3 regions of the Sporolactobacillus sp. Y61 genome follow, and region 3 is predicted to be linked to each of the others. Evidence: predicted binding sites of a transcription regulator. Region 3 holds the regulator's gene; each other region holds the start of a gene.
The links. Region 3 encodes Rex, which represses fermentation and respiration genes when NADH is low (regulators of the CRP and FNR family bind a similar motif). Its sites were predicted from a motif close to TTGTGAAATATTTCACAA; they were not measured.

Region 1: pplA (extracellular electron transfer flavoprotein PplA) is a predicted target of Rex. The motif match lies at 4,574-4,591, and genes of this name have one in related genera.
Region 2: ABNN70_RS00105 (polymer-forming cytoskeletal protein) is a predicted target of Rex. The motif match lies at 6,773-6,790, and genes of this name have one in related genera.

Annotation. Positions count from the first base shown of each region.
Region 1 is NZ_CP159510.1:23,193-33,705, forward strand. Features, by position in the region: gene ABNN70_RS00140 (energy-coupling factor transporter ATPase) at 1-546, opposite strand, end outside; gene menA (1,4-dihydroxy-2-naphthoate polyprenyltransferase) at 565-1,503, opposite strand; gene menA (1,4-dihydroxy-2-naphthoate polyprenyltransferase) at 1,527-2,465, opposite strand; gene ABNN70_RS00155 (FAD:protein FMN transferase) at 2,493-3,545, opposite strand; gene pplA (extracellular electron transfer flavoprotein PplA) at 3,640-4,545, opposite strand; partial or broken gene ABNN70_RS00165 (FAD-dependent oxidoreductase) at 4,802-6,723, shown strand; gene ABNN70_RS00170 (NusG domain II-containing protein) at 6,751-7,167, shown strand; gene ABNN70_RS00175 (Gx transporter family protein) at 7,202-7,741, shown strand; gene ABNN70_RS00180 (polyprenyl synthetase family protein) at 7,766-8,746, shown strand; partial or broken gene ABNN70_RS00185 (Bcr/CflA family efflux MFS transporter) at 9,209-10,432, shown strand.
Region 2 is NZ_CP159510.1:11,952-22,464, forward strand. Features, by position in the region: gene ABNN70_RS00070 (class I SAM-dependent DNA methyltransferase) at 1-647, opposite strand, end outside; gene ABNN70_RS00075 (YdaS family helix-turn-helix protein) at 660-1,292, opposite strand; gene ABNN70_RS00080 (hypothetical protein) at 1,580-1,807, shown strand; gene ABNN70_RS00085 (DUF4352 domain-containing protein) at 1,831-2,400, shown strand; gene ABNN70_RS00090 (transporter) at 2,418-2,792, shown strand; gene ABNN70_RS00095 (zinc-dependent alcohol dehydrogenase family protein) at 3,516-4,616, opposite strand; gene ABNN70_RS00100 (isochorismatase family cysteine hydrolase) at 5,054-5,650, shown strand; gene ABNN70_RS00105 (polymer-forming cytoskeletal protein) at 5,763-6,737, opposite strand; gene ABNN70_RS00110 (hypothetical protein) at 7,030-7,329, shown strand; gene ABNN70_RS00115 (C39 family peptidase) at 7,336-8,118, opposite strand; gene ABNN70_RS00120 (aldo/keto reductase) at 8,409-9,278, shown strand; gene ABNN70_RS00125 (energy-coupling factor transporter transmembrane component T) at 9,322-10,137, opposite strand; gene ABNN70_RS00130 (ATP-binding cassette domain-containing protein) at 10,134-10,513, opposite strand, start outside.
Region 3 is NZ_CP159510.1:267,176-277,688, forward strand. Features, by position in the region: gene aroB (3-dehydroquinate synthase) at 1-426, shown strand, start outside; gene ABNN70_RS01345 (hypothetical protein) at 806-1,285, shown strand; gene groL (chaperonin GroEL) at 2,192-3,820, opposite strand; gene groES (co-chaperone GroES) at 3,855-4,139, opposite strand; gene ABNN70_RS01360 (type II CAAX endopeptidase family protein) at 4,574-5,254, shown strand; gene map (type I methionyl aminopeptidase) at 5,425-6,183, opposite strand; gene ABNN70_RS01370 (redox-sensing transcriptional repressor Rex) at 6,267-6,911, opposite strand; gene ABNN70_RS01375 (ABC-F family ATP-binding cassette domain-containing protein) at 7,121-9,082, shown strand; gene ABNN70_RS01380 (ZIP family metal transporter) at 9,139-9,948, shown strand; gene tsaD (tRNA (adenosine(37)-N6)-threonylcarbamoyltransferase complex transferase subunit TsaD) at 10,128-10,513, opposite strand, start outside.

The DNA.
Region 1 (10,513 bases), 240 kb from region 3:
CAGTGTGCGGAGCATCTCACGTCTGCTCGCCGGGTCGAGCATCACAAGCGATTCATCCAGAATCAGAATGTCCGGTTTCAGCGCCAGAACACCCGCAATCGCCACGCGCTGTTTCTGACCGCCGGACAGGCGGGATGGGTCGGCTTCCTTCAGTTGTGACAAACCGACGGATTTCAGCGCTTCCTCCACCCTGACTCTCATCTCTTTAACAGGCATATTGATGTTTTCCAGTCCGAAAGCCACATCATCCTGAACCGTTGCGCCGATAAACTGATTATCAGGATTCTGAAAAACAATCCCTGCATGCCTTCTGATCTCCCATTTATTTTCTTCATTGAGTACGACACCTTTGATCCGGATCGTTCCACAGGAAGGCTTAAGCAGACCGACCAAAAGGCGGGCCAGAGTCGATTTTCCGGCGCCGTTATTGCCGATAACCGACAGCCATTCTCCCTGATGGACATCAAAGGAAACAGAAGACAGGGTATTCGCTTTCTCCCTCCTGTCATATTTAAAAGAAACATTCCTGACCTCAATGATTGCCATCTGATTAAAAAACTCCTTTTAAAGGATCACTGCGATGAAAAGCAGCATGGTCAGCGTCCCGTTAACCAGCGCGAGACTTTTCACAGATACGATAAACGTCTTCGATTTGAGCTGCACCCGGCTGAATCTGCGGCAGAGCCTGTACACCGGCACAGCCATCAGCAGTGTGAGCAAAAGGATCGCCGGCAGGATACGCAGGACGATGCAGACGACAATCGCTGCAAATGAAGCGGCGTACAGCCCATTATACAGCTGAATCGCATGGCGTTTACCAATATAATACGGCAGCGTATAGCGGTGATTACTGATGTCTTCTTCCAAGTCGCAGATATTGTTCGCCAGCATAATGTTGGCAATCGTGAAGACGAACGGAAGGGAAACCAGGATCATTTCTAATATTAGCACAATGTCCATGCGGACCTGAATCAGCCGGTCCTGCCAGATCAGATTGACAATGCCCTGATCATAGGCGTTGATATAAACGGCCAGAAAAAGATTGATGAACCCTTCCGTCACGCCCGAAAAAATTTCTCCGAGCGGCATTCTGGAAAGCGGAATCGGTCCAAAGGAATAGAGAATACCAATGGCAAAAGCAGCTGCGCCGAGAAGAAGCAGAACAAGATCCGTCCGGAAGGCAAGCCAGATGCCAAGTCCCGTTGCAATCGAAAACATGATAAGAATGATGGCAACGATCTGCCATTCCGGGACCCCTGCCTGACCGATAATGTTTTTGCGCCTGCGGTAATCGTCTGAAGTGGCCTTTCGAAAATCCATATAATTATTAATAGCTGTTGTGGTCATGACAAAGACGAGTAAAGCGGTAATGAAAATCAGTGTATTGATCGGTCGGAATGTCCCGAAACGATAAAATGCAAGCAGACATCCGGCAATAAACGGGAAAAGGCAGGTCAGTTTCGTCTGGATCTGCACCAGTTCCAGGAACGTACGCAAAGACATCCTTACACCTCCCGGATTTTTCTTCAGAAGAACACAGCGATCATCAGTAAAACAGCGATGGTCCCATTCACCAGAACGAGATTTTTCACAGCCACATTAAAAGTCTGTGATTTCACCTGTTTCTGATTAAATTTCTTCACGAGTCGATAGACCGGCAAAACAACAGGCAGCACGAGCAGCATAATGAGTGGAAGAATCTTCAGCAGAACGCAGGCCAGTATGGCGACAAAGGAAGCCAGATAGAGACCATTGAAGAGCCAGATCGCGTACCGTCTGCCGATATAATAGGGCAGGGTAAACCGATGATTCCTGATGTCGTCATCCAGATCGCAGATATTATTGGCCAGCATGATATTGGAAATGGTAAAAATACAGGGCAGAGAAACCAGGATGATGTCAATAAACTGAATCAGATCTACACGCAGAGTCACGATGGCCCCCTCCCAGACCAGATTGGCAATCCCCTGATCAAAGGCATTGACATAAACGGCCAGAAACAGAATACCGAACCCCATAGTAATCCCGGAAAAGATTTCACCAAGCGGCATTCTGGAAATAGGAATGGGACCGAATGAATACAGAATACCGATCGCAAAGCAGAGCATTCCGGCCAGAAGCACGATGAGATCCGTTCGTACAACAAGCCAAATGCCCAGTGCAGTCGCCGAAGTCACGAGCGTGAGAATGGTCAGGACGACCAGCCACTCGGGGATCCGTTCCTGACCGATAATATTTTCTCTTCGCCGGTACTCCTCACTCGTCGCCTTGCGATAATCCATGTAGTTGTTGATCGCCGTTGTCGCCATATCAAAAAGCACCATGGAGCCGAAAAAAATCAATGTGTTGAGCGGCTTAAATGTGTTGTAGCGATAAGTGACAAACAGCAGGCCGACGATCAGCGGAAACAGACTTGCCAGTTTCGTCTTAATTTCCACCAGTTTCAGAAAGGCGTACAGTGACAATTTTTCCACCTCTTATCTAAGATTTCATCAATCTGCCAGTTCAAAAGATGTATCTGTCAGTTCAAAATTTTTCTTCAGACCGGACGTGATATAAATCTTTTTATCCCGCGTGACAAAAATGGCTTCGACGTCTTTCATTTTTTCGGCGTTTCTGATCCCGGCCTGAACACCCTCGGCGAACAGCGTCGTCGACAGCGCGTCTCCGTTCACGGAACGGCCCGTCACAACAGAGACGCCGGCAATATCATTATTTAACGGATAGCCGGTATCCGGGTTCAGTAGATGATGATAGGTTTTTCCGCCGACTTTAAGATAACGTTCATAAATACCGGACGTTATGATGGTTTTATCGGATTCCCTGATTTTACCAACGATTTCTCCGCGCGGCGAAAAGGGATTCTGGATGCCGACCGTCCATTCTCCTCCCCTCGGACTGTCCCCGAGGACAAAGATATTGCCTCCAAGGTCAACGATCGCCGAATGTACGCCGTGAGCCTTCAGTACGGCGACTGCCTGATCTGTAATATAACCCTTGGCAATCGCACCGAGGTCAAGCTTCATCCCCTTGCCCTTCAGGAAGACCGTATGTTTCTTCTCGTTCACCACGACTTTTTTGTAATCAATCAGCGGCAGAACCCGGTCAATTTCACTCTGTTTCGGTTTACGCGCATCGGGAAAACCGATATGCCAGAGCCGCGACAGCGGACCGATCGACAAGTCAAATTTCCCTCCAGACTGATCGCTGAAATGTCTGCCGATTTTCAGCATATCCAGGATATCTTCGGAAACCCGGACCGGTTTCACCCCGGCATTTCTGTTGATTTCACTGATTTCTGATTGCTTTTCATTTTCTTCGGCCGTTGTGGTATCTGCGAGCACTCTGATCCGCTTAAAAACAGGGTCAAGCACTTTTCCTTTTCCCTCGTCATATATTTTTACTGTGACGACGGTCCCCATCAGAAACTCGGTTTTACTTGATGGATTATCGGATATTTTCGGCGTAGCCGGCTTCTCCTCTGAGGAGCAGCCGGCTGTTATAAGAAGCATGAGAATAAGTAATACGGTACATACCTTTTTCATGATGTTCAGCCTTTCTGCGCGGTGATCTGTTTTGCGGGATAAATAAAGGCTTTAGAGTGTGCACGCTCTAAAGCCTCCTGTCTTGAGCCGGGTATTACTTCTCTTCTTTAAAAACCTGATTATCCACGACAATCGGCGTGGTGTCACCCTTCTGAGCCGCGTTGATCAGCTGCGCCGCATAGATTTTAAAAGCATGGCTGGAATGCGTCGCACCGGTCACAACATCCACTTCACCGGCATTTTGTTTTTCCTTCAGTGACTGACTCAGCTCCGGTATATACTCCTGAGGCCCGGTACCGGATTGTGCTTTCATTTTCTTTTCGTATGCCTTATCTTCAGATTTCAGTTTGTTGTTTTTATCAAGGAAGTTGTAATCCACTTTCGTGATCTTGCCACCCTTGACCGTCATATTGATATAAGTCTTCCAGCCGGTGGGTCCAAGATTCTTTTCCGACAGCTTGTATTCACCGTCTTTCAGCGTTCCCTGGGCATCCACCTGAATAGGCGTTGTATCTCCCTTTTGCGCGGCCTGAGTCAGCTGCTGTGCATAATTCATAAAATTGCCTGAAGACTCGGTCGCACCGGATACAGCTTCAACCTGCTGCGCGCTCTGGCTGTCAACCAGTGATTTGTTCAGCTCAGGGATATATTCTTTCGGACCGGTCCCTGACTTGGCTTTCATCGCTTTCTCATAGTTTTTGTCTTCCGATTTCAATGCGCCATCCTTATTCACGTAGTCATAATCGGATTTTGTAATCTTACCGTCTTTTACGGTCATCTTAAATTGGGCTTTCCACCCGTGCTTATCAAAATCTTTTTCATTTAATGAATAAGTGCCGTCCTGATAAGCTGCTCCGGTAACCAGCTGAGGCGTACTGGTTTCGGAATTTCCTGCTGCTTTTTCCGTGTTTCCTGTGTCAGCGTTTTCATTTGAACCGCAGGAAGCGAGGATCATTGTAAATAAGAGTGTTCCCGTGAGTGCCAGTTTTTTCATCTTCATGATCTCTTGTACTCCCTCTCTATAGTATGTGTGAACTAATTCACATCTGTATCATAACACTGGGCAGTCCTTTATGACTATAAACAAACTGTGAACAATGTAAAAAAATTGAAACGTTTTCTTCTTGATTATATAGACACTTTTCACCTGCAAGGTTAAAATAAAAATTGATAGAATGATATTTGCTTCACAAATTCTATCATGTTCTTCTTCATAAATTCATTCATTGATTTATAACAGCCTGGGGGGAAAACGAATGAGTAACAAAAACATTGTGATCATCGGAGCAGGCTATGCCGGTGTACACGCCACCAAAAAACTGGCCAAAGCGTTCAAAAAAGATGATTCTGTTACCATCACACTGATTGATCGCCACTCCTACCATACAATGATGACCGAACTGCATGAAGTTGCTGCACATCGGGTAGAGCCTGATGCCATCCAGTTTGATCTGAGAAAACTGTTCAGAAAGTCTAAAGTCCGGCTGGTAACCGATTCAGTCCGGCAGCTGGACCGTGACAGGAAGACGGTGATTACTGACCACGGCGCCTATCCTTATGATTATCTGATTCTCGGTATAGGCGGCGAGCCGAATGATTTTGGTACACCCGGTGTGAAGGAACACGGGTTTACACTCCTGTCCTGGGAAGATGCCGTCAAACTTCGCCGGCATATTGAAGAAACAGTCAGAAAGGCCGCCACAGTTCACGATGAAGCCAAACGAAAAGCCATGCTGACGTTTGCTGTCTGTGGTTCCGGTTTTACCGGCGTGGAAATGATCGGCGAACTCCTTGAATGGAAAAGGGAACTGGCCGCCATCAATAAACTGGATGAAAGCGACATTTCGCTTATTCTTGTTGAAGCGGTGCCAACCATTTTGAATATGCTTGACCGAAAAGATGCCGGAAAAGCAGAACATTATATGGTGAAAAAAGGAATCAGAATCCTGACAAGTTCACCGATCGTCAAAGTCGAAGCTGACCGGATCGTGCTTAAATCGGGCGAAGAAATTCCAACCTATACGCTGATCTGGACAGCCGGCGTCCGGGCCAACTCTGATGTTAAACCCTTCGGCCTGGCTTCCGCCAAAGCCGGCCGGCTGAAAGTTAACCCGTATTTGGAAGCTGAAGGGATGGAGAACATTTACGTTGTCGGCGACCTCGCTTACCATGAGGAAGGCGGTAAACCGGTACCGCAGATTGTCGAAGCCGCTGAACAGACCGGCGGTACCGCAGCGAAAAACATTATCGCCTCAATAAACGGCGGTGAGAAAACGGCCTATCACGGTAAGTACCATGGCGTCATGGTTTCCATCGGTGCGCGCTTCGGTGTCGCCAATCTCATGGGCTGGCGCCTGAGCAGCTGGTTCGCCAATTTTATGAAACATGTGGTGAACCTGTATTACTTTCTCTGCATCCACAGCGGCTACTATATGTTCCATTACATTATGCATGAATTTTTCCATACGAAATATAAACGGAACATTTTCCGTAACTGGTCCGCGCGTTACGGAAACGTTCTCTGGAGTGTCCCGCTGCGCGTCGTTGTCGGCGGTTTCTGGCTGACCGAAGCCTTTGCGAAAATCTGGGGAGAGGCAACATGGAAAGAGGCAACATCCAGCTGGTCGAAAGTCCATCTGCTGTTTAACGGGATCGGCAAAGATTCCTGGCTGACCAGTGATACGGTGAAAATGCCCTTCGACTGGCTGCAGACCACGACAACCGGAGCCAGTCAGGCTGCCGGAAGTAGCAGTGATGCAGCAACACAGTGGGCTGCGCCGATTTTCAGTAAAATGCCGGGATGGTTTGAATGGATCATGAAGATCTTGCTTCCGAACGCAGATGTCGCGATTTTCATGCAGAAGATGATGCTGTTTATCGAACTGGGCATCGGGCTGGCTATTCTGGCCGGGCTTCTGACCTGGATCTGCAGCGCGGCAAGTGCCGGATTCCTTGTCGTCTTCATTCTCAGTGCGATGATGGGTTGGGATAAATTCTGGGCTCTTCCGGCATCCATTGCCCTGATGAACGGTTCCGGGCGGACGATTGGCCTTGATTACTGGGTTGTCCCCTTCTGCAGAAGTTCTTCGGACGCCTGTGGTACGGGAAGTCGCAATCCGTGTACGGGCCTGATCAGAACACCGGCAGCCATACGGACACCACTTCACGTGGCATGTAAAACAGAAATCAGAAAGGACGGGCAGAGATGAAATACGGTTTTTCAATGATCAGACGCTGGGATATCATTATCGTCTGCCTGCTCGTGCTTTTCTCTTTTCTTCCGTTCGGCATTTTCAGTTACGTTCAGGCAGAGCAAACTTCCGGCGATAGAAGTGAAGTGGCTGTGATTAAGGTTAATAATAAAAAAGTGAAACAAGTGGTGCTGTCCGGAAACGCGGAGAATCAGATTTTTGATATCCATACTAAAGACGGCGGTGTCAACACCATACAAGTCCGCAACAACCGGATCAGGATAAAAAGCGCGAACTGTCCCGACCAGGTCTGCGTCCGGACCGGTTATATTTCCAAACCGGGAGAGACGATTGTCTGCATCCCGCACAAAGTAGTTATTGAAATTCAGAGTGAAAAAAGCGCTCCGGAGCCGGTAATCATCAGCTCCTGAGTTTCTCGGGGATAAGGGGATCTGCATCATGATCATGACAAAAAATCATCTGTCGGCTTATATGGCTCTCCTCGCTGCGCAATCTGTCATTATCAGCCTGTTTGAGTCGGCCATCCCCTTCCCCTTTGCCGTCGCTCCGGGCGCGAAACTTGGCCTTGCCAATATCATCACCTGCATGGCATTATATACCCTGTCGGGAAAGAACGCGGCAAAAGTAGTGACCATTCGTCTGATCCTGGCGACCCTTCTGAGCGGCACGATTTCAACGTTTATGTACAGTGCGGCCGGTATGATTCTGAGTTTTACAGGCATGTGGGCAGTAAAAAAACTGGGGCCCCGGCGTGTGAGCCTGATCGGTGTCAGTGCAACAGGCGCCATTTTGCACAATGTCGGTCAGCTGATCGTTGCCAGCTGGATTGCCCGGACCTGGACCGTCCTTCTTTATCTGCCGGTATTATCTTTCGTCGGCATTCTTGCCGGTGTTGCGATCGGTATCATGGCTAACTATTTACTCACACACGTAGAGAAACTTCAATATTACAGATATTTACAAGAAGCCGATGATCGGGCATAGTAGAAAGAGAAAGGGGCGAGAAGGATGCGCGTACATCCGATGTGGGAGGCTTATCCGGAGTTAAAGGCTGATTTATCAGCCGTACTCGAATTGATCGATTCCCATATCCGTGTTCATGACTCCGCGATTGAACGCAGAATTAAAGACATGATCCGCTCGTCGGGAAAAATGCTCCGGCCGGCCTATTCGCTCTTATGCTCAAAAATCGGACCGGAGAGAAACAGAAGTCGGGCACTCGCTGTCGCCGCGGCGCTCGAGTGTCTGCACATGGCAACGCTCGTTCATGATGATGTGATTGACCAATCGGATACAAGGCATGGCCGGCCTGCTGTTCATACTTTATATGGAAATAAGATCGCTGTTTATACGGGAGATTATCTGTTCAGCCTGTCCTTTTCACTGCTCGCCCGGCATGCCTCTTCACTTCCTCATTTACGTGTCGACGGCATACCGGCCGACAGGATTCTGGCAGGCGAACTGGAACAGCTGCATGCTGAATTTAAACCGCCATCATCAATCAAAAATTATCTCTCACAAATATCCGGTAAAACGGCTCAGCTGTTTGCGATCAGCTGTTATTCCGGAGCGATGGAAAGCCGGAGCAGCTCTTTCTATGCGAATCGCGCTTATAATATGGGGCATGACATCGGCATGGCTTTTCAAATTATCGACGATATACTGGATTATCAGGGTAACCGGGACAGGATGGGAAAACCGGTAATGAGTGATCTGCGGCGGGGCATATATACCCTTCCGGTGATCTATACGTTCAAAACAGAACCGAAGACCATGCGTCCGCTTCTGGAAAAAAGGGCACATCTGACAGATCAGGAGATCGATACCATTCTGGATTGCATCCATCGCTGCCGGGGCATTGAACGAGCCAGGGAGCTTGCGAAAAAATATACCCGAAAGGCACTTCAGGAACTGGATCAGTTACCGGAGGGAAAGAATAAAGCAACACTCCGAAAATTAACGCTTGCACTGCTGGAAAGAAACCGGTAGCTGATTATATTCATATTCAGGGCTGCGGACAGTCACATATCCGCAGCCCTTTTTGTTTTACCGGTCGCCTTAATGATCTACATAAACAACACTTCGTTTCAGTGCGCGTCCATCCGTTTGATCGTGGCCGTTTGCCCTTTATCACTTTCAGAAGCTGCATGCAGAATCACAGAATAAAGCCGAAAATAAAATCTCCATAAAGACAGACAATCCCCTGCTGGGTGAAATACAGCTAATCCAAAAATTAAGGATCCCCATTTCTGCAGATTCAAAATAGATTCAGAGCGCCTGTAGTTTCGTGAAGACAAACTTATATGAAGAAACTGAATCACTTACTCATGACTGAAGTCACGAGTGTGCGTTCGCAACAAATCAACATCCTAGACAGATGTTTTCTCCGGAATTAAACTAGAATCTGTATCTATTTTAAACCACTCGTCATGGGAGAAAGGAGTCTGCGACATGATGCACAATCCAACAGGAAAAAAACGTTTGGTACTCGTCCTGCTTCTGGGGATGCTCGGCCTGTTAGGCCCGTTTAATATTGATCTGTATTTACCTGGTTTCCCTGATATTTCGCGTGATTTACATGCGAATGCTTCACTGGTCCAGCTGAGTTTGACCGCTTGTCTGATTGATTGGACTGACAATTGGTCAGGTTGTTGTCGGGCCGATCAGTGATGCACAGGGAAGAAGAAAGCCCTTATTAATTTCTATTTCTCTATTTGCTCTCACATCGCTGCTCTGTGCTTTTGCACCTGATATTTTCACGTTGGTGATCGCCCGGTTTTTGCAGGGATTCACGGCTTCGGCCGGTGTTGTCCTGTCCCGCGCGGTCGTGCGTGATGTGTTCAGCGGACGGGAAATGACGAGGTTCTTTTCTGTTTTAATGGTCATCAATGCGGTGGCACCAATGATCGCCCCGATGATTGGCGGGGCTATTTTACTGCTGCCGTTTGCGACGTGGCACACCATTTTCTTTTTTTTGTGCCTGGTCGGCCTGCTTATTGCTCTGATCGTGGCCTTGCAGTTAAAAGAAACCCTTCCCCGGAGAAGCGTATTTCCGGTTCAGTCGGTGAATCCGTTCGCGTTATGGGAGGGCTGCTTCATGATCGGACATTTATCGGTTACGCCTTAACGGTTGGATTCATACATGGAGGCAGCTTTGCTTACGTATCAGGAACGCCATTTGTCTATCAGGACATTTACGGGGTCTCGCCACAGGTCTTCAGTGTCCTCTACGGTCTGAATGGTTTAGCGATTATTATAGGAAGTTATATCATTGGGCGCCTCAGCGACCGGTTTCACGAATGGAATCTGCTCCGAGTCGGCGTGATGATTTCAATCAGTGCTACTGCACTGCTTCTTGTCATGACAATGATCCATGGACCGCTGGCAAGCCTGGTTCTGCTCATTTTTATCTACATGATATCTATTGGTATGACCGTTACCAGTACGTTTACGCTGGGAATGAAAAATCAGGGGCGGCATGCGGGAAGCGCCAGTGCGGTACTGGGCATGCTTCCTCTCCTGCTCGGTTCGATTGTCTCGCCCCTTGTCGGTATTAATGAATCGACTGCTGTACCGATGGGCGCGATCTTATTTGCTACCTCGTTCATTGGTTCGGTCGTGTTCTTTAAACTGACCAAAACCAAAAGGAAACGGACGCAACCCGTACATGGATGAAACTGTTTCTCCATCCATAACCGTCCGGATCATGAGTATCAGATGTTTTGCTTCATCGACTAAAAGTCCCGGCTCGGCTAA
Region 2 (10,513 bases), 260 kb from region 3:
TTGTGCCTTGCAACAAACTTACTGCTCTGAACAAACATTCCGCCCGACCCGCAGCATGGATCGTACACCCGCCCTCTGTAAGGTTCAATCATCGAGACCAGCGTCTGAACGACACCGGTCGGCGTATAGAATTCACCACCGCCTTTGCCTTCCGCTTCAGCGAACTTGCCCAGAAAATATTCATAAACACGGCCGAGCAAATCCTGTTCGCCGGTGGTATAAAGCTTGATGGTCGAAACCAGATCAACCAGTTCGCCGAGCCGCCGTTTATCAATTTCCTGGCGCGCATACCGCTTTTCCAGCACATTTTTCAGACTGTCGTTATCCTTCTCAATCAGGATCATCGCGTCGTCAATGATCTGTCCGATTTTCTCACTTCTCGCATGGTCACGGATATGCTCCCAGCGGGCTTCCTTTGGCACCCAGAAAATGTTATATGCCAGGTATTCATCGCGCTCTTCTTCAAACCCAGCCCCTTCGGCAACCAGTTCCTGATATTTCATTTCGAATTTATCCGATATGTACTTTAAAAAGATCAGGCCGAGTACAACATGCTTGTATTCGCTGGCATCCATGCTGCCGCGCAGCTTGTCCGCCGCTTTCCACAATTTTTCTTCAAATCCGATATTTGCTGTCGATTCCGCCATTTTTCTCTCTCCTCAGAAATTGTAATCATCAAGCACTTCAAACAATGCGGCTTCGAATTCTTCCTGTTCCGGTCCGGTTGTAATATCACCGGGCAGAACGTTCAGGTAATGGGCCAGACCCTGAATGGTTTTTTGTAAAATGATTTCTGATCCGGCCTTCTCCAGCAAGGCCATCATAATCCGGTAGGTATCCATGTAGGGATGTTTATCCACCTGTTCCAGGGAGGCTTTGAATCGCTCAATCAGTTGCTCCTTCTCAATACTTCGTTCAATCCTGTTGATTTCTTCCCTGTCATAGACTGGGACAGACTCCAGCTTCTGTGCACTGCGACTGAGTACCTGCTCATGGCGTTCAATGATCGGCTTCAGTTCTGCCTTCAGCTTTTCCTTCTGAATCTCAAGTTTATCAATTTCAGTCAGCTCTTTTGAGAAGTAGTCCCGATTGATATGAAAAAGCTGCTCCAGAGTTGGCAAATACTTCTTCGGGATATTCTGTTTGCCTTTCAGCCACAGATTAATATTTTGTTTCTTAATCCCCAGCCGGTCGGCCAGTTCAAGCTGCTGCATGTTGTAGAGCCCAAGAACATACTCCAAACCGATCAATTCATCACCACCCGTTCGGGCATTACCAATTGTCTCGGTCAATAATATTTTAAATCCGCTTATTGACTGAGTCAATATTTTCTGCTATTTTTGTGTTGTGAGCCACACGATGTATTTCACAACTGCCTCCCGGATCCCAAAACCAGCCAGTTGCCCTGTGATATACAAGCATGGTTACTAACTCTATTATGGTCAAAACAGGAAGAAGTCTCAATATCGCCGGCATGACTTTTTTCTGATTCATGGTCTCAATAGGCGTTAAACCTTGCTCAACGGGTTGCCGCTTCCTGACCAGGGGACACCGGGACGCGAAAAATGGAGGGATGTTCATGCAGCTGACCCTGGTTCCCGTTCCATATGTGCAGACAAAAAAAGGGCTTACCGCCCAGTCAAAGGTGAACATACTGAAAACGATTGAGCACATGGACGAGGAGATTGAACGTTTGAAAGAATCAAAACTGGCGCTTGATGAAGCAAAACGGATTGTGTTAACAGAGCAACTGAAAGGCATGAAAATGGCACTTGAGTTAACCGGTTATACGTTAATGTATCGATAAATTATGACATTGGAGGCGTTTTTATGAAGAAGTTATGGTTTCTGCCACTGGCATTTATTCTTGTTTTTTCACTGAGTGCATGCACTGAGGATGTATCGGTTGGAAGCAGCTCATCAGATTCCAGTGCGGCTTCCAGCAGTAAAGCCCCGAAAGAAAAAATCCATAAGCAGGCGAAGCTCAATTTTTCCAACACTTCTGCGCAGCAAACGACAAAAGTAGATTCAGCCGAGATCAGGGATGTGACCGATCTCAATCTGGTTGACAATGAATTTGATCAAGTGAAATATGCGCTGCTTGTCCACATGAGCGTATCGAACAAGGCACCGGATGCGGCATCCACTTACCCCTCTCAGGGACATGTCGTACTTGCTGATGGGACGCAAATTGAAGGACTCGTTGGCGCCGACGTGAATATTGATGATGCCTTCAAAGATGGAGAAATTGCCAATGGAGCAACTGTATCCGGTTACGTGGTTTTTCCGTTAAAAGAAGACCAGGCTGAGAAATTTACGAAAGGCTCATTCAAATTCAGTGTTTTAGCCGGGGACGAAATGTTTACAGAGAAAAACTACACCGTTGATATGGCATTCTAATTCTGGGGGGAACTGCATTGAAAAAGAAGTTAAAGTTAAATATCTTTACAGGAATTGCTGATATCATTATGGCCTTCCTGATCATGATTTCCTGGTTTGCCGTCTTCTTTGCGGCAGTAGGAGACGCAGCGACAGGAACGCAGGCAACCGGAGGAGTCGGTACCTTCTTCTACGTTTGTGCCGGAATTACGCTGATCTTGCATATCATTGCCTTAGTGAAATCAAAAAAAGCCGGCATCTCTATTGTCGGCCACGTGCTCGGAATTGTCGGCATGGGCTGTTTTCTGATCACCATGTTTCTCGCTCTCCCGGCATTTGTCCTGGCGATCCTGGCGGCTATTTTTACCCTGTTACAAAAAAATGTGGATTCATCCGACAGTCTAAGCAAATAAAGCAAAAGCCCTGTGTGCAGGGCTTTTTGTCGTATACCCGTTTTCCGTTTCATGCGGTGGGACGGCCCGCGTGTTCTTCGGAATGATCGTGCGGTAGTTTCTGCAGCTTTGGTCATAACAAAGACAACGACGTAAACAAGGAAAGTAATCTGGGATACTCTTATCGGTTGGGGATCCGGTTAAGCGCCTGATCAGATGCATAGACGGAAAAATTCCGCTTACGTTAGTCATTAAATTTAAGAATAGCTAAGATAGACGGAGAGATTCCGCCTATTGACTCAGAAACCGGGAAAATGGAGCTTGTTGCCTGGCATAAGCGGAAAACTTCCGCTTATATACCCTCCGAAAAGCGTGCCGTTCTGCCCTAACCGGAAAATATCCGCTTATTTTACTTTCTGCTCTCAGGACAAAACATCTTAGGACAAGTAAGTGAGATGAAAACTCTTGCAAGATGGGAGATGGCCTGTGGCGGCTTTGAAAGGGATCACAATATGTTGAAGAAGATTTACCCGGCCAAGAGATAATCCGGAAAAGTTGCACCGCTTAGATTGACGTGATGAAAAAAAGCAACATCGCAAAAAGTTCTATAATCCATCCTGTTGACAGGTTCTCTATTATCATATACCCTTGGTTTGGAGGGGTAACCCCTTTCATTTACCAAAATAAAAAAGAAAGACCGAATTTCGGCCTTTCTCAAAAAAACACTATTGCTGTGCGACCTGTTTAGCTGGCTTGGGACGCTACTAAATTAGTCGTATATTTTTTCTTTTTATCCAAACTAAAATCTGTGACAACTGAGACGCCTATGCCTGCATATTTACTCATGTCGTTGAAGACGGTATCAACATTGCCAAGTGAAATTTTGGCTGTAACCAGTTTTCCTGGGTGGAGACGCTGCTTTTCAACCATCTGAAGCATTCTCGGATATTCGGAAATCGGCATACCGAACGAGCCAGAGAACTGAATTTCACGGTCGACAATTTCATTCAGTGGAATATTCAGCATCCCTTCGTTTTTAAAAGAGGTCATCCCGATTTGGACATGTCTGCCCTTCTTGTTGAGGCTGCGGATGGCATTAAGCATGGTTTCCTGAATACCTAATGCATCAACTGAGACATCGGCACCGCCCTTTGTCAGTTCCATAACGGCTTCAGGTGCTTTTTCTTTTTTACTGTTGATTGTGGCTACGGCACCCAGTTTTTTCGCAAATTTGAGCTTTTTATCGTCAATGTCTACGGCGATGACATTGGCACCGTAGGCTGTCGCAATCTGAATAGCTGATAATCCTACGCCACCGGCTCCGTACACGACAACCCATTCACCGCCGCGCACTTTTCCTCGTGTCGTCACACCATGAAAGGCAGTCATATAACGGCAACCCATGGCACTGGCATCAGTAAAATCGACGCCTTCCGGGAGTGCAACCAAATTGTAATCTGCTTTAGGAATCCGGACATATTCAGCAAAACCACCATTATAGGTAAAACCGGGCATAATTTGATGGTCGCAGACATTGGAATGACCAGCAAGACAATGCGGGCATGTCCCATCGCCCTGAGTGAATGGAACAATGACACGATCACCTTTTTTAAAATTATGAACATCTTTACCGACTTCTTCCACGTACCCACTCATTTCGTGACCCAGGATATGCGGAAGTGGCGCAATAAAACCAGTCCATTCGCCCATCCAGCCGTGCCAGTCGCTACGGCAGACACCTGTGGCCTTTAATTTGACGATCACCCCGTCAGAAGTCAGTTCAGGATCAGGAACCTTTTCAAGCGACAGAGGTTTTTTAAAAGCTGTAAGAACGGCAGCTTTCATAAATCATGCATCTCCTTGATTGTTATATAGTTGTGACATTTGTCACACTTGTATACTAGCACAGGAGATATATGATGTAAACGCTAACAACTTGAGTCCCTTTATACGTACATTCAGAAATACACAGTTCCTTTTCTCTCCAGGCAAACTCTCATTTCAGTGTAGTGAACTTCCCCAATTAGAATCTATTTTTGTTTACTTGCGTCGGCCCTATTCAATATATCAACATTTCTGAAATCCGGTACAGCCCCAAAGTGACCTGACGCAATAAAGGGGCAAAAGCCAGCAGGTCATACAACCGTAGCAGGGGGCACTTTCTTCTCCTGACCCTTCACAAAGGAGACACAACACAGCGGCTCTGTGTAAGCGCATAAATGATAAAATTATGGATAGATGTTAATGGGTTCACAATTTAAAGATCCCGGGAGGATAGTCTTATGTTATCTAAAGCAGAAACGGCCTTACTCGTGATTGATATGCAATACGGCGGTGGTGCGCCAGACGGTTCACTCGTGCAGATGCTGCATGTCGATGTGTCCAGGCAGGAAGATATCGTGACCCCGATTATCAGGCTGAAGGATTTTTTTAACGAAAACGGGATGCTGGTTGTAAATATTAAAACGGAATACGAAGAAGATTTCAGCAACTGGCCGATGCTTGCGAAACGTTTCGAGGTGAAAAAATACAGGCATTTTGCCAGGGGTTCCGCAGATGCAGCTATTATCCCGCCTCTTGCCCCGCGGAAGGGTGAAAAGCTGGTTGTAAAGCATCGCTGGGACGGGTTTTTCGAGACAGACCTCGATCAGCTGCTGAAAGCACATCACATTGTCAACCTGATTCTTGTCGGGGCCGCGACGGATGTCTGTGTCCTGGAAACCTGCAGTTCTGCTTTCTCGCTGAACTATAACTGTATTGTGCCCATTGAGACGACGGCTTCCTTCAGTCCTGAACGGAAAAAGCTCGGTCTTGAGGTACTTCGTTTTGGAAGAAGTCAGGTGGTTCCGGTCAAAGAAGTCTATAAGCTGTTCAATTAATAAAACTTCAGCTCTGAGTGATTTGCATGATCTGCCAATACTCAGAGCTGTTTCTCTTGTCAACTCAAACAGGGAGGGGACACGTTGTCCCCTCCCTGTATTTGTGTAAATCTTATTTTACTTCCTGATTTCCTGAAACTTCCCCTTCAATTTTAGCTGATTTCTGGATGGCGTCATTTGCGTAATACACGTTTCCGTCTATTTTTGCTGTTTTATGCACGTTAAATCCGTTCGCTTCTACGTACACATCACCTTTAAATGTTCCACCCTGTAATCTGAAATTCTCACTTTTTACAATCAGTTTCGGCGCAGTCAGAGTAAACGAATCGGTGATTTTCCGATTTTCATCCTGAGTATACAGCGCCAGCTTACGATAGATATCGGCAGATGGATCATTCTTGTCATGGAATTCACCTTCAACGACAATATCTTTGTCAACCGTGATGTTACCCAGTGTGGCAACCATCCAGGTCCCGTCTTTGCTTAAACCATTTACAAGAGCGTCCGCATCGTTGACAATCGACGCACTTGTCACAGCGTCCACAGAGGTTTTTCCGGTGACTTTTCCGTCAACAGTGGCCGCGTTTTTGAATTCATCACTGGTATAGATGATATTGCCATCGACAGTTGCCGACTTGTCAAGCGTGAATCCCTTAGCTTCAACATAAACATCGCCGACAAAGGTCCCACCCTGAATTTTGAAGTTTTCACTCTTTACGGTCATTTTCGGTGCGGTCAGTTTGAATGATTCGGTAATCTTATGATTTTCATCCTGGGTGTACAGTGCAAGTTTACGGTATATCTCTTTCGACGCATCACCCTTATCGTGGAATTCACCTTCTACAACAATATCCTGATCCACCTTCAGATCACCCAGTGTCGCAACGATCCAGGTCCCATCCTTACTTAAAGCTTTTACAAGAGCATCCGCATCATTGACGATTGAAGCCGTTGTCACAGCATCGGCGGATGACCCTGATGATTTTTCGCTGTCCCCTGAGCCGTTTCCGTTTCCGCAGGCGGTCATTGCGGTCAGCATGGCAACAGCCAGGACGGAAATAACCAACAGCCTGAATTTAGCCTTCATCAGTAAATCCCCCTAAAGTTCAGTATCCTATCTATATGTGATCTCTTTCACGTCACACTCCTATTTTATCATGTATGCGTTTACATATTTACACTCTGATTTGTATAATTTATGACGTTTTATATTGTGAAATCCGTGCGGTTTTAAGAAAGGGTCTGCTATAATGGGGGGCGGAGGTGTTTCTATCAACTACCTGCCGCTAAAGTGAACAGGCTTGCCGCTGCGTTCTTAATTTGAAGCTCATTCCTTCCTCTCATTATTAAAATAATGAGTTTCCTGGAGGTTACGAATCATGAAATTCGTGAAAATTCATCTCTTCAGCATGCTGTACGGTTTTCTCCTGTTCGTGCTCACCTTTATGATCTTCCGCCCTGATCTGGCAGCTGAACGCCTTCATATTTCAACCGATGCCGTATCCCGGGGCTATCTCTGGGTGGCTATCCTCGCGGCTGTCGTCTACATGCTGTTTATGAACCAGGTTTCCAGAGGCCGGCCACGGGACTGGAAGGCGGGACTTATTGTCGCGATACAGGCCATGCTCTGGTTCCCGTATTGGCTGCTGTTTGTCCTGATCGCATGGCTTATTTTGTGAAATCGATTAATACGTAATCGCCTGCCCGCCAAACTGTTCCCATCCCTGTATGAACGCTTTCCTGTCAAGCTTCTTGTTTTTCTTTCCATCCAGAGGATCGTTGACGTAGACAGAGTCTGGATCAAAACCGGTAACAAGAACGGCATGCTCGCGATAGGTTATTTTCACAGGCCCGTCCTTTGTCTGCCAGGTTTCCCATTCTTCTTCCGGCAGAGGTCGGAATGTGCTTGTTACGATGACCCATACCGGTTTTCCTGCCACAATCTTTTTTTCAACGTCCAACCAGGGCCGTCCGGTCAGATCAACTGCATCCATATATTGACGTGCCAGATTATAAACAGGGCCATGATAAACCGCATATCCCGATTCATCAAACGTCTCGATGTTACCGACAAATCCTTTATTCGGGTTTCCGCGATACACGCCATCACGAAAAGGAACCTTTTCAATCTGATCGGCAAGGGTCATTTTATCTACCGCTTTCCCGCTTGACTGAATCAGCATGGCCAGTACCGTGACCTCACAGCCGCGGGCAAGCTCCGGCATCTGGGAGATCACAGGGAAATTCATTATTTTCTTAGTGACCGGGACCGGTTTCCGGGGAACTTTATCCTTAATCAGAAGTGTGTTCCGGTCAACTGACCGGGGAGCCTCAGTAGAGGGTACTGCACTGTTTTCCGCAAGGCTCACCGGATGATCTGCGTCAACGTGGGGCACGATAATGATCGTGATCAGCAGGAGGGCCGCGACGGCCAAAACGATCGTATAAACGTATGCAGTCTTTTTCAATTAACGATCCGCTTCTCCTTTCAAATTTCAGACACTTTTTATCATTATACACTTCACTTCACTGAAAATTGCAGATCAGGTCATGGGTGAAACCAGAAATTGTGAACAGGCTTTGACATGTAAGGGGTTGCGATATGAATTGCTTTTATTTATGCCCTCAGGGTTATAAGATGATGTAGGGAGAGTTTACCCATGTTCAACCAAAATATACTTTTTCTGGAGGGATACTGTTGAAGCAAATCGCTATCGGACCGGAAAAGAAACAAAGATCTGCCGTAGTTCAGGGCTGTATGAGAATTGCCGACATGTCAGATGAGGCCGTTGAGCGGCTGATTCGGACAGATCTGGAAAATGGTGTGACTTTTTTTGATCATGCTGACTGTTATAACAATGGAGCATGTGAAGCCAAATTTGGTAAGGTGCTGGCAGCACATCCGGACCTGAGAGACAAGATCACCCTGCAGACCAAGTGCGGGATTGTTCACGGACCGGAATATACTATTTATAATTTTTCAAAAGATCATCTGCTTGAGACGGTCAATGCCAGTCTGAAGCGCCTTCAGACCGATCATCTTGACTATCTTCTACTTCACCGGCCAGACGCGCTGATGGAGCCTGAAGAGGTTGCTGAGGCATTTGATACCCTGCATCAGCAGGGAAAAGTGCTGCATTTCGGAGTCAGCAACCAGAATCCGATGCAGATGGAACTTCTGAAAAAGACGGTCAGACAACCTCTTGAAGTCAATCAGCTGCAATTCAGCATCATGGCGACAGGCATGGTTGATGCCGGAATCAACGTCAATATGACCGTAGATGCCTCTAATGTCCGCGATGGCAGCATTCTTGATTACTGCCGCCTGAATGGTGTCACGATCCAGGCCTGGTCACCGTTCCAGTACGGGTTCTTTGAAGGTGTCTTCCTTAATAATCCGAAGTTTCCCGAACTGAATAAGAAAATTGATGAAATTGCCAGGAAATACGATGTGACGAATAATGCTGTCGCTGTCGCATGGATACTCCGTCATCCGGCAGAAATGCAGGTCATTCTCGGCACAACAAATCCCGATCGCGTCAAGGCGTCGGCGAAAGGCGCAGACATTCATCTGACACGTGAGGAATGGTATGAAATTTATATGGCTGCAGGGAATAAATTACCGTAAGTGGCTGAAACGGGCAGATCCGGTTAACGGATCTGCCCGTTTTTTATAGATGAAATGAACCGTATATCAGATTCAGGCAAATGAATCCTGCGGCGAGGAGTACGATCACCAGCAGGCAGACCGTGTCTTTCATTTTCCATTTCAGAGCCCGATAAGAAGATCTTTTGCATTCGGCGCGGTAACCGCGAACCTCCATGATATCAGCCAGTTCCTCCCCGCGGTTCAGCGAATTTGAGAAAATCGGCAGAAATACGGGGACAAGTGCCTTCATCTGCCGGAAAATGGATCCCTCACCAAACACGGCACCGCGTGCACGCTGGGCATCCATAATTTTCTGCGTTTCATCGAGCAAGTCAGGCACGAATCGCAGGGCGATCGTCAGCATCATTGATAATTCTTCGACAGGAACATGAATGAAACGCAGCGGACGCATCAGAAAGTTAATCCCATCTGTCAGGTCAACCGGTTTGGTTGTTAAGGTCACAACCGTCGTTACGAAAATGATGGTGACAAACCGGGAAAAGATATAGATTGCGTTAATGAGACCGAACTCCGATATGGTGAACGGCCCCCAGTCTACATAGATGTCTCCTCCTGCCGTAAACAGGATCTGAAGGGCAACCGTAAACAGAATCAGCCAGATCAGCGGGCGGACACCGCGCAGGTACGTCCGGAAGCCTGTCCCGGACAGAAACATGACAAGAAATGTAAAAGTCCACAGCAGCAGGAGGCCCTGAATGTTGGTCGCCAGAAAGGTGATGAAGACAAATGCCAGGCCCGAGATCAGTTTCGCACGCGGATCCAGATGATGGATCCGCGAGGCGCCGGGAAAGTACCGGCCAAGGATGAGTTTATTCATACCCGTCCCACCTCGATCAGTGCATCGGTCAGTTCATCTGCAGTCAGACAGACGCGCGGCAGCTTGATTCCGGCACGCTGTTCCAGTTCCAGCTGAAATCTTCTTGCATCCGGCAGATCGAGATGCCAGGCCGCAAGTTGTTCCGTTCGTGAAAACAGCGCGCGTACATCACCGTGAAAGACCACTTCTCCCTTTTCCATAACTACCACAGCATCCGCATCACGGGCCACACTTTCCATATCATGAGTGACAAGCACAACGGTCATCCCCTGCTCATGATTCCACCTGGAAATCAGCGACAGAATCTCCCTTTGCCCGTGCGGATCAAGCCCCGCCGCCGGTTCATCCAGCAGGAGGATATCCGGCTCCGTCGCCA
Region 3 (10,513 bases):
AAAAGTGTCGCTTTTAAAGCCCGTATCGTCATTGCAGACGAGAAGGAATCCGGTCTCCGGCAGATTCTTAATTTTGGCCACACGATCGGCCATGCGATAGAGCTTCAGGCCAAAGGCAGACTGGCTCACGGCGAAGCCATCAGTATCGGTATGGCAAGACTGTCACAACTGTTCGAGAACTACGGCCTGACCGAATCCGGTACCTCCCGCAGCCTGATTCAGCGGCTGCAGGAAGTGGGACTGCCGCTTGACTCTTCATTGATTGGCACTTCGGACTTTTACCATAAAATTATTTCGGACAAAAAGAATCACGGCGGCCGCCTCAATCTTGTCTATTTAAAGAAGCCGGGTGAACCGGCCCTGTATCCTGTGCCGACTGACCAGCTCCAATTGTTTTTCTCGGGAAAGAATTCCCTGGAATCTTAACCGGCAGAACATTGAGAATCCTGAACGCCATATTCAGAAAAAAACCTCTTTTTCATCAGCAGAGAGGTTTTTTTCCTGCCTATCGTCATGTTTATGAGACAGGCTATGGATCATTCCTCTTCCTTTTTCCCGAAAAAAAAGACTTCCTTTGTCGCAGATATGGATCAAGGCTTACGAATCCGGGAAAAGAAGAAAGGATGTGAATCGTTCTCTATTAAATGATCGCCTCAGTAACCACGGACAAATAGCCCACATACAGTAACTGTGTTGTGAAGAAAAACTTGCCGACTGGCCGGTCGCAGGCGCCGCCTGAAGTTTCGTTTTTCTGAACCTTTTTTCTACAAAAAGGATAAAAAAGAATCAGGAGTGATCATCTATAATGAATTATGACTATCAGAATCCTTATCACATGGACCGGAATCCGAATGACATGACTCAGAACCCCTATTATAGGAACATGAATCCGGATCCTATGAATCCAGGTTACATGAATCCGGATCCTATGAATCCAAGTCACATGAATCCGGGTCATATGAATCCAAGTCACATGAATCCGGGTCATATGAATCCGGGTTATATGAATCCAAGTATGAATCCAGGTCAAGTGAATCCGGGTCATATGATGCCCAATCCGAATAGTCATCCTGCACATCTGAAAGATCGCGTCCTCAGTGCCGTTGCCCCTGTTCTCCAGTATGGGATGAAAGAAGCCATGTACACCTCTCATCATCACGCAATGACAGAAGTCGCCGCAATCACGTATCTCATGGGCATGGGCTACGATCCCCGGATGGCAAGACAGATTGTCGAGTCATGGGAGATCGATGAAGCCTTTTATCCACGTCAGGAAAATCGTTAAATCTGAACAAAAAGGCATTTCCCCCGTCATATATCAGGACACCCGGTGATGGGTGCCCTTTTAAACATGACGAACCCGCCACATTTTTACCCCATTCCAAAATGACATGTACCTGTCCGGACGGGTTGTAGAAAGAGTCGGGCAAAGAAGCACGATGAGAAGAGGGGTTCTCCTCTGGGGGCGGGCTGCTTGCGTAAACGGCCGTCTCTCCACCCAGCTGTTTCGGCGCGATCAACAACCAACTAACCAGACAATGGACAGGATCGTTAGTTGTGAATCCAGTCGTTTGCTTAATAGGCAGAGATTTTCCGCTTAAATGCAGAATGGAACTCGTATCAGAGTATCATAAGCGGAGATTTTCCGATTAGGCAATGAAAAATCCCCCCTTTTCATGTTTTGTTGAGTCAATAGGCAGAATCCCTCCGTCTATTGAAATTCGCATTGATCCTTTTTACTGAGTTAGACGGAATTTTTCCGCCAAGCGGTTTTGCGCCTGCTTCGAACCCGAAACAGCCGGCGCTCAGCACCGTGCTGCCGTGCTTACCTCACCCGAACTGCTGATGTCCTCATTTATTGAGCCACCGGGCAGCAATGCCGGGCCATCCTGGGTGAGACCGTAATCCTTAAGTTTTGTCTGCATTAAAAAAAGGGGGCCGATCGTCACTGCTGTTCATAACCATGGATGTGCAGTCTGCCGGGCACACAGGGGAGCCATTCAGGAAAGAGTTTTGTTGCTGCAGCAGATGCCGGTCTCTTTAACTTCAAAAAAAGGCACGAAAAAAGAGGCCCTCATCAGTAGACTAACCTCATGAGAAACCTCTTATTTCCTTATTAAATCAGTTTACAGCACATAGATGGCAGATTAATATCCGAACTATGCCCGGGTCCCCTGGGGGTCAGGCATGATTACATCATGCCGCCGCCCATGCCTCCTGGTGCCTGCGGTGCCTGAGGAGCAGGATTTTTTTCCGGTTTGTCGGCAACAACAGCTTCAGTGGTCAGCATCATGGCTGATACGGAAGCAGCGTTCTGCAGAGCCGAACGGGTTACCTTAGTCGGGTCAACGATACCGGCTTCAATCATGTCTACCCATTGATTCTTGGCGGCATCGTATCCGACACCCGTTTTCTGGGTCTTCAGCTTTTCAACGATTACTGAGCCTTCGAGTCCGGCGTTTTCGCCAATCTGACGAACCGGTTCTTCAAGAGCGCGAATCACGATATTGACACCGGTCTTTTCGTCGCCCTCAGCTTCGACTGCCGCAACGTCTTTGATGACATTGGCAAGGGCTGTACCGCCTCCGGCAACAATACCTTCCTGAACCGCCGCACGGGTTGAGTTCAAGGCATCTTCAATACGCAGTTTGCGTTCCTTCAGTTCTGTTTCAGTAGCCGCGCCGACTTTGATCACGGCGACACCACCGGCCAGTTTAGCCAGGCGTTCCTGAAGCTTTTCCTTATCGAAATCGGAAGTTGTTTCTGCCAGCTGAGCTTTGATCTGGTTGACACGTCCGGCAATCTTTTCAGAATCTCCGGCGCCTTCAACGATCGTTGTATCGTCCTTCGTTACGATCACTTTTGCAGCCGAACCTAACTGATCAAGGGTCGTTTCTTTCAGTTCAAGGCCAAGGTCGCTCGTGATCACCTGACCGCCTGTCAGCACAGCAATATCTTGCAGCATAGCTTTCCTGCGATCACCAAATCCAGGTGCTTTAACAGCGACAGCTGTAAATCTGCCCTGCAGTTTGTTGATAATCAGGGTTGCGAGTGCTTCACCTTCAACATCTTCTGCGATGATCAGAAGTGATTTACCCTGCTGAACAACTTTTTCAAGTACAGGAAGGATTTCCTGAATATTTGAAATCTTCTTGTCGGTAATTAGAATGTATGGATCTTCGAGATTGGCTTCCATCTTATCCTGATCTGTTGCCATATATGCCGAAGCATAGCCGCGATCGAACTGCATCCCTTCTACGACATCCAGTTCCGTTGCGAAGCCTTTGGATTCTTCAATTGTTACCACACCGTCGTTTCCGACTTTTTCCATTGCTTCTGCAATCAGTCCGCCGACTTTTTCGTCAGCTGCGGAAATTGAGGCAACCTGAGCAATAGAAGCTTTGCCTTCAATTGGTTTGGAAATCTTTTTCAGGCCTTCTACAGCGGCCTGAGTCGCTTTTTCAATACCGCGGCGAATACCCATCGGATTCGCACCGGAAGCAACGTTTTTCAGACCTTCGCGGATCATGGCCTGTGCAAGAACCGTTGCAGTCGTCGTTCCGTCGCCGGCAACATCGTTCGTCTTGCTGGCCACTTCGGAAACAAGACGGGCACCCATGTTTTCAAATTTATTTTCAAGTTCAATTTCTTTCGCAATCGTCACACCGTCGTTCGTGATCAGCGGTGAACCATATTTTTTATCAAGTACGACGTTCCGGCCTTTCGGTCCAAGCGTTACCTTTACCGCATTTGCCAGAGCGTCTACACCATTCAGCATCGAGCGGCGCGCTTCTTCACCAAACGTAAGTTCTTTTGCCATTATTTAAATTCCCTCCTGATATGATTTAACCGTTTCATTCAATGACTGCAAGAACGTCGTCCTGACGAACAACCAGGTAGGCCTTACCGTCATATTTCACTTCGGTACCTGCATATTTTGAAAAGATTACTTTTTCTCCTTCTTTCACATCAAGCGCGATACGTTCGCCCTTATCGGACACTTTGCCCGTTCCGACTGCGACAACCCGTCCTTCCTGCGGCTTTTCTTTGGCCGAGTCAGGCAGCACGATGCCACTTGCCGTCTTCTCTTCCTTTTGCTGTGGTTCGATGACGATCCGATCACCTAATGGCTTTAACATGAAAAAACCCTCCTTAAAAAGGTGTTAAGTAAGTACTTTGTTAGCACTCTCACCCTCTGAGTGCTAATCCATCTAATATAATAATCAATTCCCTTCTTTTTTGCAAGTTTTTCCTTAAAAATTTATCGCACCCGATGCACCGCTTCAGGAAGGGCTTTGCGGGCTTCCGTCCGTTCATTGCAGCCGGAGATTGTGTCAATCAGGCGCCATCAGCAGATTGTTCTCTGATGTATGCTAAAATAAAGTGAAACGCCAACCAGTGAGGGGTCCCTTTGAACCCATCGAGCTGCTGCGGGCTGTGATTCTCCACCCGGGCCGGTTCGTTTACTTTCATAACTTTAAGATGGGAGGCTCACTGCCCGTTCATGCGGGATACATATTACCGTTTCTGACGTGCTTTTTTCATTCTAACAGAGATATGAGGTGTCCGGGATTTGCTGAAACGCTATATTATGATTGTGGTTATTTATTTACTATGCTTTATCTCCCCTTTTATACCAGGTTTCATGTGGCTTGCCGGCCGGTTCCCGACGATTCAGCAGGGATATGGAACGGTTTATACCGGCGTCTTTCTGATCACACTGGCGGTTGTTCTGCTGCTGCTGCTTCCTGAGCGGCACATGCGTTCAGATAAAAAAGCTTCTCCGCTGATCTCGGTCGTCTGGGCGGTACTCGGCGTCTTCGCTCTCTACCTGATTCAGGTTCTGTCTGTGTTGATCAATTATGCCGCATTTGGACAGATTCCGAAATCGGAACATACGCAGGACATTATTTCTCTGGCCCGTATGTCCCCGATCTTTATTTTAACGGTCAGTATCGTCGGCCCGCTGCTGGAAGAAATTGTTTTCCGTAAGATCTTCTATGGCAGCCTGCGCAGAAAAACAGGTGTGATCCTGGCGGCAATTATCAGTTCCCTCGTTTTCGCATTGATGCATGGTGATATCCGCAATCTGATCATCTATTTCAATATCGGACTTTTCCTCTGCTTTACCTATCAGATGACGAACCGAATCGTGGTCAATATGTTCATGCATGCCGCCATGAATGCCGCAGCTGTGCTGATCAGCCTGAATGCTCCGGCCATATCAGGCCTGGCTCTCTCCTTCTTCCGCTGAACCTGTCCTGTTGACAGGGGTAGCTTTTCGCCTCATAACGAAGAACAATCTGCCGGCTGACAAATTGCGGACACCGCCGGAGGCTTTGTTTTTCTGAAACTTATTCTGGAAAAAAACTTTATACTAAAAAAAGGATTCCACTTCCAGCGGAATCCTTTTTACAGCCCTGTTTATGCTTCATCATCAAGGGTGGTCAGAATTTCCGGACCATCCTTTGTAATGGCAATCGTATGCTCATATTGTGCGGAAAGTGAACCATCCACCGTCCGTGCTGTCCAGCCATTGTTATCAACTTTCGCCTGCCAGCCTCCGGTATTCAGCATCGGCTCAATGGTAATCGTCATGCCGTCCCTGAGTCTGAGACCGCGGCCCGCTTTGCCATAATGGGCGACGGCCGGATCCTCGTGCATGGTCGGTCCGATCCCATGACCCACAAATTCACGGACAACGCTGAGTCCACGCGTCTCCGCGTATTCCTGGATCGCATGGCCGATGTCCCCCAGCCGGTTGCCGACGACGGATTGCTTTATTCCTTCATAGAGGGCTTCTTTTGTCGTATCCAGCAGGTGCTGCGCTTCATCAGAAATATTTCCAACTGCATAACTCCATGCGGAATCGGACAGTGCACCGTTCAGGTTTACAACCATATCAATCGTCACAATGTCACCGTTTTTCAGTGGCTTTTTGTTTGGAAAACCATGGCAGATTTCATCATTGACCGAGGCGCAGGTTGCATATTTATAGCCCTGAAATCCCTTTTCCTCCGGAGTGGCACCGTTTTTTTTCAGAAAATCATTGACGAATTCTTCGATGTCCCAGGTGGTGACCCCCGGCCTGATCATCGATCTGATTTTCTGATGCGTCAATGCAAGTAATCTGCCGGACTTTTTCATCTCGGCTATTTCATTTTTTGATTTTAACTGAATCATCCGTACATTCCACCTTTATCTTTCCCGTGTCTACTTTACCAGAGCATAACACTTTGTATTGTAACACTTTATCAGCTTTAAGATTATTGAGATTGCTTTTCTTCTATTGCATGATTCAGGAAATAAATCAGCGCCTGGAGCTCTACCGTCATGTCGACATGGCGGACATAAACGTCAGGCGGCAGCTGCAGGCGGACCGGAGCAAAGTTCAGAAACCCGTGTATACCCGAAGCCATGGCAAGTTCCGCTACTTTCTGCGCCTGGCCGGCCGGAACCGTCAGAATGGCCGCTGCGATGTCGGTGTTATCGTCCGTCTTCAGTTCATCCAAGGTATGAATCTTTGTTCCGCCAATCTCCTTCCCCGCTTTCGAAGGATTGACATCATAAGCTTTCACAATCCTTGTATTATCATTTTTTTGTAAGTTGTGGTTCAGGAGCGCTGTACCAAGATGACCGACACCAATTAAAATCACTTTCGATAATTCATCCTGATATAAAGTCTTTCTCAGAAATTCCATCAGATGCCGGGTATTATACCCGTAGCCCTTTCTCCCGAGCGCACCAAAATAAGAAAAATCCTTGCGAATGGTTGTGGAATCTATCTGCACAATTTTACCAAACTCAGAAGATGAGATGCGTGTTTTTCCATTTGCCACCAGGCGCTGAAGCGACCGGTAGTACACCGGAAGCCGTTCCGCAGTCGCCTGGGGTACTTTTTGAACTGCCATGACTGTCCTTCCTCCCCGCTCTGTATCAATCCACCTGTATCTCTTTAATTATATTCATTTTTGAAAGCGGATCATTCTTTTTTACTATACATCAATACGAAACATATTTGTTCCTCTTTTCACAACCGATATTCCCGGTTGCCTGATAAAACGGGAATAGGATACAATGATGAGTGTGAATGCTTATTGCGTACCTGAGGTGATCATGATTGATACTCCTGCAGACAAATGGGATCAGCAAATCTTTTGCTACTGAACTTATTTTATCTGATATTAATATAGAAGTGAAATATGGTGAACGTGTTGCGCTTGTCGGAAGAAACGGTGCCGGAAAATCGACACTTCTGAAAATCATTGCCGGTGTGATGCGTGCGGACAGCGGCGAAGTCATTATGCCGAAAGACCGCACGATGGGCTATCTGCCGCAGAACGCGACATTAAACTCGACACGGGGCATCTTTGACGAACTGCAGACCGTATTTGAGCCGCTCATTGAAATCGAGAAAAAAATGCAGCAGATGGAGAAACAGATGAGCGACCCCTCCCGGTTTACCGATGACAAAGCGTACAACCAGCTGCTCAAATCCTATGACACGCTTCAGGCAGAATACAAGGCAAAAGGCGGATATACGTATCAGGCTGAGATCCGCAGTGTACTGAACGGACTGAATTTTGCCGATTTCCCTGATGACACACCGGTCAACAACCTGTCCGGGGGCCAGAAAACTCAGCTGGCGCTGGGTAAGCTGCTCCTTCTCAAACCGGACCTTCTGATTCTGGATGAACCGACAAATCACCTGGATATCGAAACGCTGAACTGGCTTGAAAACTACCTTCAGCGCTATCCGGGCAGTATCCTCGTCGTCTCCCATGACCAGTATTTTATGGATAAAATTGCGACGAAAGTCTATGAAGTGGTGCATCATACCGTTCATAAATATGATGGCAATTATACCCGCTATCTGGAACTGAGGGCGGCGGAATACGAAAATGCGATGAAGCGCTACGATAAACAGCAGAAAGAAATCGAACGGCTGAATGAATTTGTCCAAAAGAATATTGTCCGGGCGTCGACGACCCGACGCGCACAGAGCCGCCGTAAACAGCTGGAAAAAATGGACATCATGGATAAACCACGCGGAGATGAAAAGTCGGCTGCTTTTTCTTTTGACATTGAAAAACAGAGTGGAAACGACGTCCTGTCTGTTTCAGACCTGTCCGTCGGCTACTCCGCGGATTCCCCGATTGTCTCCGGCCTCCATTTTCGCATCACGCGGGGAGAACGGGTAGCTCTTGTCGGGCCAAACGGGATCGGCAAATCAACGATCTTAAAGTCTATTGCCGGAGGATCTACCCTGATTTCGGGTCACGTCCAGCTCGGCAGCCAGGTTACTATCGGTTATTATGATCAGGAACAGACAAGTCTGATCCCGGAAAAGACGGTTCTGAATGAACTCTGGGATGACTATCCGCTGAAACCGGAGAACGAGATCCGAAATGTCCTCGGCGGATTTCTCTTCTCGGGTGATGACGTCAAAAAATTAGTTGCTCAGCTCAGCGGCGGAGAAAAAGCAAGGCTTCTTCTGGCCAAACTGATGATGCGCCATGACAACCTCCTGATTCTGGATGAACCGACCAACCATCTGGATCTGGACAGTAAAGAAGTCCTTGAGGCGGCACTGATGGATTATCCCGGGACTATCCTTTTTGTTTCGCATGACCGGTATTTTATCAATCATCTTGCGACCCGTACTCTTGAACTGTCCAGAGAGGGGATCACCGAGTATCTTGGAAATTATGATTATTATGTAGACAAAAAGGAGGAGCAGCGGGAAATTGAAGAACTTGATGCACAGGATGGGCAGAGTGCTCCTGCAAAATCCGAGAAAGCTCCTGCTTCGTCAGGGAAACAGCATTTTCTGAAGGATAAAGAGAAGAAAAAGAAACGGAGACAGCTGCTGCGTACCATTGAACAGACCGAAAAAGAAATCAGCGGTCTTGAAGCCGATATTGACAAGGGCGAAAAATCGCTCCTGTCGCCCGCCGTTTTCAACGACACGAAGAAGGCAAAAGAAGTGCAATCGCAAATTGATCAGAACAATGCACAAATCGAAACGCTGATGGAGAGATGGGAGTCAGATCAGCAGGAGCTTGAGAACCTTGGCGAATAGACCGGGAATCACTAGTCACGAAAAAAGGAACGGGGATGAACAAGGAGGTCCTGAACATGTTTCACCAGCTCGCATCATTAAATCCAATACTGCTTGCACTTATTGCAGGTCTGTTTACATGGGGCTGCACAGCACTGGGCGCCTCGCTCGTCTTTTTCTTTAAAAATCTGAACACAAAAATGGCTAATGTGATGCTTGGATTTGCTGCCGGGGTGATGATTGCGGCCAGTTTCTGGTCTCTGCTCTCACCGGCTATTGAATTGAGTTCCGGTCTTGGCAAACTTTCATTCATTCCCGCACTCGTCGGTTTCTTACTTGGCGGAGTCTTCCTGCGCCTCGTTGACCGGCTGATCCCTCATCTGCATTTCGGCTTTCCGGAAGTTGAAAAAGAAGGGCCGAAAACAAAGCTGCGGAAAATCATTCTGCTCGTTCTTTCCATTACCATTCATAATATTCCGGAAGGTGCCGCTGTCGGCGTCGCCTTCGGAGCTGTTGTTACCGGAAATACTGAAGCGCTCATCGCCGCCCTGGTTCTGGCCTTCGGTATCGGGATCCAGAATTTTCCTGAGGGTGCCGCTGTTTCCATACCTCTTCGCGGCGAAGGCCTTTCACGAGGCAAAAGTTTCTGGTACGGCCAGCTGTCTGCCGTTGTCGAGCCCATCTTCGCCGTCATCGGTGCGTTCCTTGTCGTCGTTGTATCGCCGGTTTTACCCTATGCTCTGGCTTTTGCTGCCGGCGCGATGATCTTCGTCGTCATTGAGGAACTGATTCCCGAATCCCAGCGGGAAGGATCTACAGATCTGGCTACAGCAGCAACCATGATCGGATTTGCTATCATGATGACGCTCGATGTGGCACTCGGCTGATCCGATTTTAAAAAGGCGATGGACTTGATGCCCATCACCCTTTAGAAGGTATAAAACTTTTGAGAAAAAAAAGGTTCAGAAAAACGAAGCCTGCGGGCGGCGTCTGCCATTTACCCCGCCGGCCGGTTTTTCTTCAGTATCAGGTCTGCCTGAAGCCATGGAGCAAAAGGCCGAAAGAATCAAAAATCTTCGATCCGCAGATTTGCGCTTCCATTTAAGGACAGGTCCGCCCTTGTCCCCTTGAGATAGCCAATGGTTCCGGCCGCCGCAATCATTGCCGCATTGTCTGTGCATAATTTAAGCGGAGGAATCGACAGAGGAATACCGCGCGTCCGGGCGGTTTTTTCCATTTCGCTTCTGATTCTGCTGTTCGCCGAAACACCTCCGGCAACAAGGATCTGCACGGCACCAAATCTTTCTGCAGCCCACATTGTTTTTTTCGTCAGGACTTCGGAAACACTTTCCTGGAAACTTGCCGCCACATTTGCCCGGTCAATATTCCGGCCTCGCTGCCGCTCATTGTGAATATAATTGATCACCGAAGATTTCAGCCCGCTGAAGCTGA